Regions from separate parts of the Desulfosalsimonas sp. genome, predicted to be linked through region 4. Evidence: predicted binding sites of a transcription regulator. Region 4 holds the regulator's gene; each other region holds the start of a gene.
What was found. Region 4 encodes sigma-54, which starts transcription at its own class of promoters, with help from an activator protein. Its sites were predicted from a motif close to TNTGGCACANTTTCTGCTNT; they were not measured.
Positions count from the first base shown of each region.

Region 1 (2,206 bases), on a different contig from region 4:
GGCAGCACTAAGTGGCGAACCAGAAGACCCCGCGTGGCAATCCCCTGGGGGTCGATCGCCAGATCTCCGACCTGTCGATGCATTTTTTTTAGAGCGGCTTTGACGGTTTCCGGGTAGTCCGGGGCATCGCAGGCCCGGTTGGCAATGCCGGGATCCATGAATTTCAAATCCGGCATGTAGATATCAATAATCCCCTGGAGCAGGCGTAAGGTTTCCCGGGTTTCATATCCGCCGCAGTTGTAGACCAGGGGAATGTGCAGGCCCTTTTCAACAGCCTTTTCCAGGGCGGATAAAATTTGCGGCACCACATGGGTGGGGGTAACAAAATTGATGTTGTGGCAGCCCAGGGTCTGGAGCTCCATCATCATGTCTGCGGCCTGATGTGCTGTTACCGGTTCGCCCCGGCATTCATGGCTGATTTCCCAGTTCTGGCAGAAGCAGCAGGTCAGGCTGCAGCCGGTCATAAATATAGTGCCCGAGCCGTGCCGGCCCACCAGTGGGGTTTCCTCGCCAAAGTGGGGGTGGCAGCCCGAAACCACCATCTGTTCAGCGGTCCCGCAGATTCCGGTTTCGCCGGCTGTCCGGTTGACGTGGCACTGCCTTGGGCAAAGGGTGCAGTCTTGCAGGATTTCGTATGCCCGGCGGATTTTTTCGGCCAGTTTGCCGGTTTTGTGGCTTTCCAGGTATGCCGGGCGGTATGGGCTGCTCATGGGTCTTTCCTGTGTCTGAAGATTATGGATAAGGATAAAGAGCGGCCGGGGCCATGTCAATGACAATTGCCCCGGTCTGTAAATGCCCTGAGCGTTTTTCCGGGGGCGTGTTTCCGGCGGGGATCATAAGTGGCTCAGTGGTTTTCGCATGGGGCCGGCCGGGTGGGCTTTGCTCCCTGCTGACCGCTTGCGCGCTCAATGCGACTCGCAAAGCCCACCCAACCGGCCCCATGGCCAAGCCCCGTTAGTAACGCGGAAAATGCCAGAAAAATCCTAAGAACTGCAATTTTGTTTTTTTTACAAAAATGTAAAAATTGAAGATTTGAAATACAAAAATGTAAAAATAACAGTTTCTGTCTATTTTTTAGAAAACACTAAGGTTGAATATAACCTCTCGATTAAAATAGAAAATAATTGAAAATCGAGATTTTCCGCGCAACTGGCACGGTTCTGGCTATATGGAATACAGGTTCGGAGTTGGGTGTTTTTCAATAACAGATCATCAGGAGGAACAGAGAATGCGGAAAAAGATGAAGGTATCGGTTTTAACAGGATTGCTGGTGGTGTTATGTGCTATGACCGGGTTGTCGGGCAGGGCCCTTGCCGCTGATGTCACTGCGGGAACGGATTTTGCTTCGGCTTATGTGTGGCGGGGAATTACGTTTAATGACGGGCTTGTGGCTCAGCCTTCAGTGGATGTGAGTTCAGGGGGTTTTGGTTTCAACGTCTGGGCCAATATGGATATAGACGACTATGATGATACGCTAAACAGCGGGGAGTTTTCCGAAGTCGATCTGACCCTGTCCTACGGGTTTTCCCTGGATCCCGTGGATGTGAGCGTCGGCTATATCGAATACCTGTTTCCCGAAGGCGGATCCGGGACCCGGGAGGTTTATGCGGGCTTATCGGTTGAGCCGTTTTCCGGGTTTACTGCCGGTGTTACGGGATATTACGACTTTGACGAGGTGGAGGATTATTATGTCAATGTTTCACTGGGCTATGCCTATGAACTGGCAAAAGACCTGACCCTGGGAGCCGGGGCGGCTGTGGGCATCGCCGGCGATGACGCAAGCGCGGGCGAGGATTCGGGCTTTCACGAATACCTGCTTTCGGTTGACTGCGCCTATGCCCTCACCGAGGCCCTGGAAGTAACGGCCTATCTGGCCTACACGGACAATTTTGACAAGGATGTGCTTCCGGATCAGGACACGGATTGGTTCGGCGGAATGGGGATTTACTACAGTTTTTAATATTTCTGATTTTTCCGGTATCACACAGCAAAGCCCGCTGCCGCTGCAGCGGGCTTTGCTGTGTGAAGACAATGCGCTTGTTTTTTCCGGCCAGGCCTGACAGAATCAATTCCCAGGCAATTTCAAAAAAAGTTGCTGTTTGTGCCTGGTTCTGTAATTTTCGCATGATGCCGGCCCGGGGGCGGTTTGCTCCCTGCTGACCGCCTGCGCGCTCAATGCGACTCGCAAACCACCCACGGGCCGGCA
Region 1 covers NZ_JBSRLA010000044.1:1,481-3,686, forward strand. The annotation lists gene ACTCIA_RS11275 (radical SAM protein) at 1-710, opposite strand, end outside; gene ACTCIA_RS11280 (TorF family putative porin) at 1,229-1,960, shown strand.
Region 1: ACTCIA_RS11280 (TorF family putative porin) is a predicted target of sigma-54. The motif match lies at 1,149-1,168, and genes of this name have one in related genera.

Region 2 (2,206 bases), on a different contig from region 4:
AATCATCATAATGGAAGTAAACACAAGAGACAACCCTACTGCCAGGGTCAGCTCCTCTTTTTTGGCCCGGCAGGCCGCAGCCGTTGCAATGGCAGCAGACACACCGCACACGGACATGTCGGCTGAGATGGTCATGTTCAGGGTTTTTGAGGGAATCCGGATGAGTTTCTGGCCCACAATATAGGTGGTGATCAACACAGTGGGCGTAACCACCCAGGCCACAAAGATTCCGGGAACGCCAATGGAAAGAATCTTTCCGAAAAGAATTTCAGCACCCAGCAGCACAAGGCCGGTTTTGATGAAATATTCGGTCTGCACCGAAGGCATGACCCATTTGGGCGTGCCCACGGTGTTGCTGATAATCAGGCCGAACAAAATGGCCCAGGCGGCATAGCCGATGCCGTAATGCTTCATGGTGGCATTGCTTGCAGCGGTATAGGCCAGAATCGCAATCAGAAACACAAACAAAAAACCCTTTACAAACTGGCCAAAGGATTTTCCCATAAACTTCATGCCGATGCCGAAAAACACAGCCAGCACAATCATCAGGCCAATAAGATGGGGGATCTGGTTATACGCCGAAACCCCGACTTTCTTTTTTGCAGACGATGCACTTGCTTTGGCCTCGCGCCATTGAATGATCTCATCGGTGGCCTGCTCATTTAACGATTCGTTGTTAAAATTCGCGGCTGCCGCAGCCTGCTGGGCCTGTTTGGCCTCTTCCAGAGCGGCTTCGGCTCTCTGGCTGGCGGCCTCGTATTTCACAGATGCCTTCCTGCGGATTTCACCGGCGGTTTCCTCGCTCATGTAGAAGGCATGCACCGGGTTGCCGCTCCAGCCCTGGGGCTTGCTGGTAAACTCCTTGATGGTTTTGCCGATGGATGAGCCGGTGGCTTTGAGCTTTGATTTGGCGTCCATGGCCTGGTACCATTCAATGGTTTTAAACGGTGCCCGGTCGGCCTGCTCTTCCAGTGTGGCATTGGCGCTGGAAATGGTCTGGTCCATTCCGGAAGGCGCATTGTTGAAATAAATCAGCACTCCCACCAGCAGAATAAAAAACCCGAGCCATATGGCCATGTAATCTTCTTTTTTCCATAAATCAGACCACTGGCTGGTGGGCTTGTCCATTACCACTTCATCGTCGGGACTTCTTTGTTCAATGTTTTCGACCACTTTTTCCTCCTTAAAAATTGAAATAAAGATGAGCCTGTAAAAAGTCTTTTTTACAGGCAGTGTTAAGTTTTAAGTGATTAAGTGTTAAGTAAAATCAATAAGTTATTTGTTCATTGATTAGCGGTTATATCCGATTTGGGCCTTTTTACGATTCCATCAAATAAAAAAAATGAGGTGCCTGCCCGGCATGGCTGAACAGGCACGAATTATAGGGTTGCAATTTTTCGCCGCTCTTAAGAGCAATAAAGGTGCCAAATTGCATCTCTATTTTTAACATTTTGATTTTATTTAATTTAAAGCAAAGGACACCATTGTTCTTTCCTAAACTGCCGCCTTTGGGCGGCATGGAACCACAAACCATGGCATGTCAGCAAAAGCTGTCCAGCAAACTGGATTTCTTTAAAATCAGGGAAGGTTAAGGAGTCGGGTCCGCAAAAAAGCGGCACTGCCGCCTGAAGGTGGCAGTGCCGCTTTGCTGCGTCATCCGGGATCGGATAAAAATGGGGCTGCGGCCGGGTTTTGCCGGCCTATGACCGGTATTGATCCACAGACACGTTGTAGCGCTTGATGATTTTCTGCAGGGACTGGCGCTTGATTCCGCTGATCTGGGCCGACAGGCTGATATTGCCGCTGGTGTGGGCCAGCAGCCGGCACAGGTAATCAAGGGTAAAGCTGTCAATAATCTCTGCCTTGAGATCCTTGTAAGGCCGGGTCACGTCCACCTGGCGTACATCCGGAGTCTGAACCCGGGATTCAGGGGTTTTTCCTGTATGGGCCAGGGTGATGATGGAATCGGCGGTCAGGGCGCACCATCCCCGGATGGTGTTTTCCAGCTCCCGGATATTTCCGGGCCAGTTCCGGTTTAGCAGATAATCCACCACTTCCGGGGCCAGGACTTTGGGGTCTGCGTTGTTTTCACAGGCGATCTTTTTGACAAAATGATCGGCCAGAAGCGGGATATCCTGACGGATATCGGCTAACGGCGGCATGTGCAGGGACGCCACGTTTAACCGGTAATACAGGTCTTCCCGGA
Region 2 covers NZ_JBSRLA010000061.1:6,293-8,498, reverse strand. The annotation lists gene ACTCIA_RS13410 (YeiH family protein) at 1-1,173, opposite strand, end outside; gene ACTCIA_RS13405 (sigma-54-dependent transcriptional regulator) at 1,701-2,206, opposite strand, start outside.
Region 2: ACTCIA_RS13410 (YeiH family protein) is a predicted target of sigma-54. The motif match lies at 1,410-1,429, and genes of this name have one in related genera.

Region 3 (2,206 bases), on a different contig from region 4:
TTGTCAAGCATGGCCCGGCAGTCTTTTTCCGAAAACACCTCTCCGTTGCCAAATACCGGAATATCCACCGCCTCTTTGACCGCCCGGATATAATCCCATTTCGGCGGTCTGGCGCGCAGATCCGGGGCCACCCGGGGATGAAAGGTCAGCGCGTCTGCGCCTGCATCGGCCAGACGACGCGCCATGTCCACGGCAGGGCCCGGATCATCCTGCCAGCCCGTACGGAATTTTACCATAACCGGGATATCGACCGCCCCGCGCAGAGCAGCCACAATATCAGCGGCCCTGTCCGGCTGCCGCAGCAGGGCCGCGCCCGCACCCTGCTTGCATATGGCGGCCACGCAGCAGCCCATGTTGACATCCACCCCGAAAAACCCCTCGGATTCAATCCGCCGGGCCGCCCGGGCCATTGTATCCGGGTCTGAGCCGAAAATCTGGCAGACCAGGTTTGGCAGTTCAGATGTCCGCCACTGAAATACGGGCGATACCCTGGGATTTTCCTGGGGCAGCGCTTTTGCGCTGCACATCTCGGTAAACATGAGTCCGTATCCCCCGTACCCGGCAGCCAGGTGCCGGAAGGCCACGTGGGTGAGACCGGCCATTGGCGCCATCAGCAGGCGCGAGTCCACCTGCCGGCCGCCGATATGGATGGATCGGCTCAGATCTGCTGTCAGTTGTGTCATTGATTTCCTGTTTTCATGGTTCGTCCCGGTTTTTTGAAGCAGTATACCACGACCGGCATGAAAACATAAGGGGACAATAAATGATAGAATGGCGGGATGGAAAGGAGATAAAAAGATGCCCGGAGCCAAACCGGCTGATTTGGCCCCGGGCAGTGGTTGCAGCCGGCCTACCAGCACCGGCCTCCCCTGTGGTAACCCCGTCCGCCGTAGCCGCGGGTTCCAACAGGTGCATTAATGCCGCGATCCCGGGCCTTTGCCCGGATCTGCTCCCGAATACTGTTCATTTCCTGCTGCAGCCGCGCGGCCTGCTTCGGGTCCGGATTGCTATTGGCCATCAGCGCATGATACTCCCCGCGCTTGCCTGCCAGTTCATTGCGAAGATCCGCGGTTTCATCAAGAAAAGCCCGATGCTGCGGCCCGAAGTTTTGGCTGTTATAACAGGGACCTGCATTTACTCCGGGTCCGTAGCCCTGATTGTAGCCGCCACGGGCGCCGCCCCAGGGCCCGGCAAATGCCACGCCTGCAATCAGACCGACCATTGCCAGCACTGTGAATATGGTAGCTGTCTTTTTCATCATTTTCTTTTCCTCCTTTGGGTTGTTGGGTTTTACAGTTTTTTTCACAAATGATCTGTTTGACAACATAGAAGCAACAGGTGTGCCAGTCTTTTAATAAACACAAAACCATTTGTTTTTTTTATAAAAACAAAGACAGACAAATCAAAAAAACATATTGCCATGGATTTTTCACAAATTTTTGTATATATTTTATACAAATCTGTAAAAAATATACTCACCAGGGGGCAAACAGGCTTTTTGCAAAGATTTAACTAACCGGTATTTTAATATATTTTTGCATTCGCCGCACAGGGCATTAAATTTGCTTTCATAAAATATGACCAACAAAAAGCACATAGGCCTCTACTCTTCCCCCTGGATGATTATCAGTGCGGCAGCCATCCTTCTGGTCATCGTAGTGTCTCTGGCCGTGAGCAACCACAACCGCGAAAAACAATACATGTCCCAGATTCTGCTGGAAAAAGGCGCTGCGCTGATCAAATCCTTTGAAGCCGGCACCAGAACCGGCATGCGGGCCATGGGCTGGAATGAAAACCAGGTTCAGTACCTGCTCCGGGAACTTGCTGATCAGGCTGATGTTCTCTACATTGCGATTACCGATACCAACGGCCGGATCCTTGCCCACAGTGATCCCGAACAGATCAATACCCGGTTTTTCAGCAAAACCGGCGATCAGGAGGTCCCGGATCCGGGAGAATCGGCCAAATGGCGGCTGACTGAAACACAAAACAGAATGCCGGCATTTGAGGTTTACGACTTTTTCAACCCCCTTTCCGGCCGAAATGCAAACCGCCGGCACCTGGGTCACATGCGCCAGTTTTCACCCCGTCCGGGCCGGGCTGAACAAGGCCGGTCCTGGCGCATCCCTGACAATTCTGAAGAAAACAAACAGATCATATTTATCGGATTTGACCGCACCCCGTTTATCAAAGCCCGGCAGCAGGA
Region 3 covers NZ_JBSRLA010000007.1:34,795-37,000, reverse strand. The annotation lists gene ACTCIA_RS02815 (tRNA dihydrouridine synthase) at 1-683, opposite strand, end outside; gene ACTCIA_RS02810 (periplasmic heavy metal sensor) at 851-1,261, opposite strand; gene ACTCIA_RS02805 (ATP-binding protein) at 1,578-2,206, shown strand, end outside.
Region 3: ACTCIA_RS02810 (periplasmic heavy metal sensor) is a predicted target of sigma-54. The motif match lies at 1,329-1,348, and genes of this name have one in related genera.

Region 4 (2,206 bases):
CGTTGGCGGTCATCGATATTCAAAACATTATTTTACACCTGAGCCGGCGGGGTATCGGAATCCTGATTTCAGACCACAACGTTCGGGAAACCCTGGGCGTGTGTGATAAGGCCTATATTTTAAACAACGGCGAGGTAATCGAGTCGGGCGGCCCGGAAAAGATCGCCCAAAGCCCTGTTGCCCGAGAAATCTACCTGGGAGAAAAGTTCAGACTCTGATATGGCAATCGAACTCCAACAGAACTTAAAACTCCAGCAGCATCTTGTTATGACCCCGCAGCTGCAGATGGCCATCAAGCTTCTGCAGTTGTCGCGCCTGGAACTCGTGGAAATGGTTCAGCAGGAACTGGAAAGCAATCCCACCCTGGAAGAATCCGAGACCGTGGAAACGCCCGAGGAAACTCCGGCTGAAACGGCTGAAGCCGCTGATGCCAGGGAAATCACAATGGAGGATTCCTTTGACGAGCGGCTTGACTGGCAGCAGTACATGGACGAATACAGCTCCACGGGGCGGGTTCATTATGAGTCCGAAGATAAGGAGGCGCCCAATTATGAGGCCTTTACCGCCAGCCGGACAAACCTTTACGATCATTTGCGCTGGCAGCTGCTCATGACCCGGCCCACGGCCGAGCAGGAAGCCATCGGAAGCCTGATCATCGGCAACCTGAACAAATACGGCTACCTTGACGTCCCCCTGGAAGAAGTCGCCCAAATGGCCGAAACCGATGTTTCACAGGTCAAAGACGTGCTTTACGTGATGCAGACCTTTGATCCGCCGGGCATCTGCGCCAGGGACTTAAGCGAGTGCCTGCTGATTCAGGCCCGGCAGTTCGGCATTGAAGATCCGTTTGTCGAGACACTGCTGCGCGATCACCTCAAGAACCTGGAAAACAAACGCTATCAGGTCATTGCCCGGGAGCTGAAATGCAGCATGGAAACCCTGTCTGCTGCCATCGAGGTTATCCGCCAGCTCGATCCCAGGCCCGGATTCCGCTACGGCGACGAGGAGCAGATCTACATCACGCCGGACGTCTATGTCTACAGGGAAGGCGATGACTATATCGTTATGCTAAACGACGACGAAATCCCGCAGCTGCACATCAATTCCTACTATCGCCAGGCCGTGCGCAAAGGAGAACCCATTGCCAAAGACACGCGCACTTATCTGCGCGACCGGCTCAGGTCTGCCGAGTGGCTCATCAAAAGCATTCAGCAGCGGCGGCGGACCATTTACAACGTCATGGTCAGCATCGTCAAATTCCAGCGCGATTTTTTCGACCAGGGCATCGCCCATTTAAAACCCATGGTGCTGCGGGACGTGGCAGAAGACATTAACATGCATGAATCCACTATCAGCCGTGTGACCACCAACAAGTACGCCCACACCCCGCACGGCATCTTCGAACTCAAATTCTTTTTCAACAGCTCCATTAACCGGGCTGACGGCAACACCATTGCCTCGGCCAGCGTACAGGAGGAAATGAGAAGGATTATTGCCGGAGAAAACCCCAAAAAGCCCTATAGCGACAAAAAAATCGCCGACATGCTCGAGGCGGCATCCGGCATCCGCATCGCCCGTCGGACCGTTGCCAAGTACAGGGAAATCATGGGGGTTCTTCCATCAAGCAAGCGTAAACAACCCTAATCAAGGAGGCAGGTACCCATGCAAACATCCGTGACATTCAAAAACCTTGATCCCTCCGATCACCTGAAATCTTATGTATCCAGCAAACTCGACCGCATGGACAAGCTCCTGGACAATCCGGCGGAAGCACAGGTGGTGCTCTCCGTGGAAAAAATCCGTCATATCGCAGAAATCCGGGTGACCGGCGACCGGCTCAATATCGTGTGCCGGGAAAAATCCAATGATATGTATTCCTCCATTGACCTGGCCCTGGACAAGCTTGAAAAACAGATCAAAAAACAAAAAGCCAAAATCAAAAACCATCGCCAGGGCGGCCGGGGTGAGGACCGAAGCCCGGAGCCGGCGGCAATGCCAAGCGGGGACGAGTCCCCCGAAGAAGCCCCGGGTGCCAACGTCATTGTCCAGAACCTTGAATACAAACCCATGGACGTGGAAGAAGCCATCATGCAGATGGATCTGATTTCGGATAATTTTCTGGTGTTCAGAAACGCCCGGACCAACCAGATCAATGTGCTTTATCGACGCAATGACGGGGATCTCGGACTGATTCAGCCCCTGGGAT
Region 4 covers NZ_JBSRLA010000010.1:4,772-6,977, reverse strand. The annotation lists gene lptB (LPS export ABC transporter ATP-binding protein) at 1-218, shown strand, start outside; gene rpoN (RNA polymerase factor sigma-54) at 220-1,644, shown strand; gene hpf (ribosome hibernation-promoting factor, HPF/YfiA family) at 1,663-2,206, shown strand, end outside.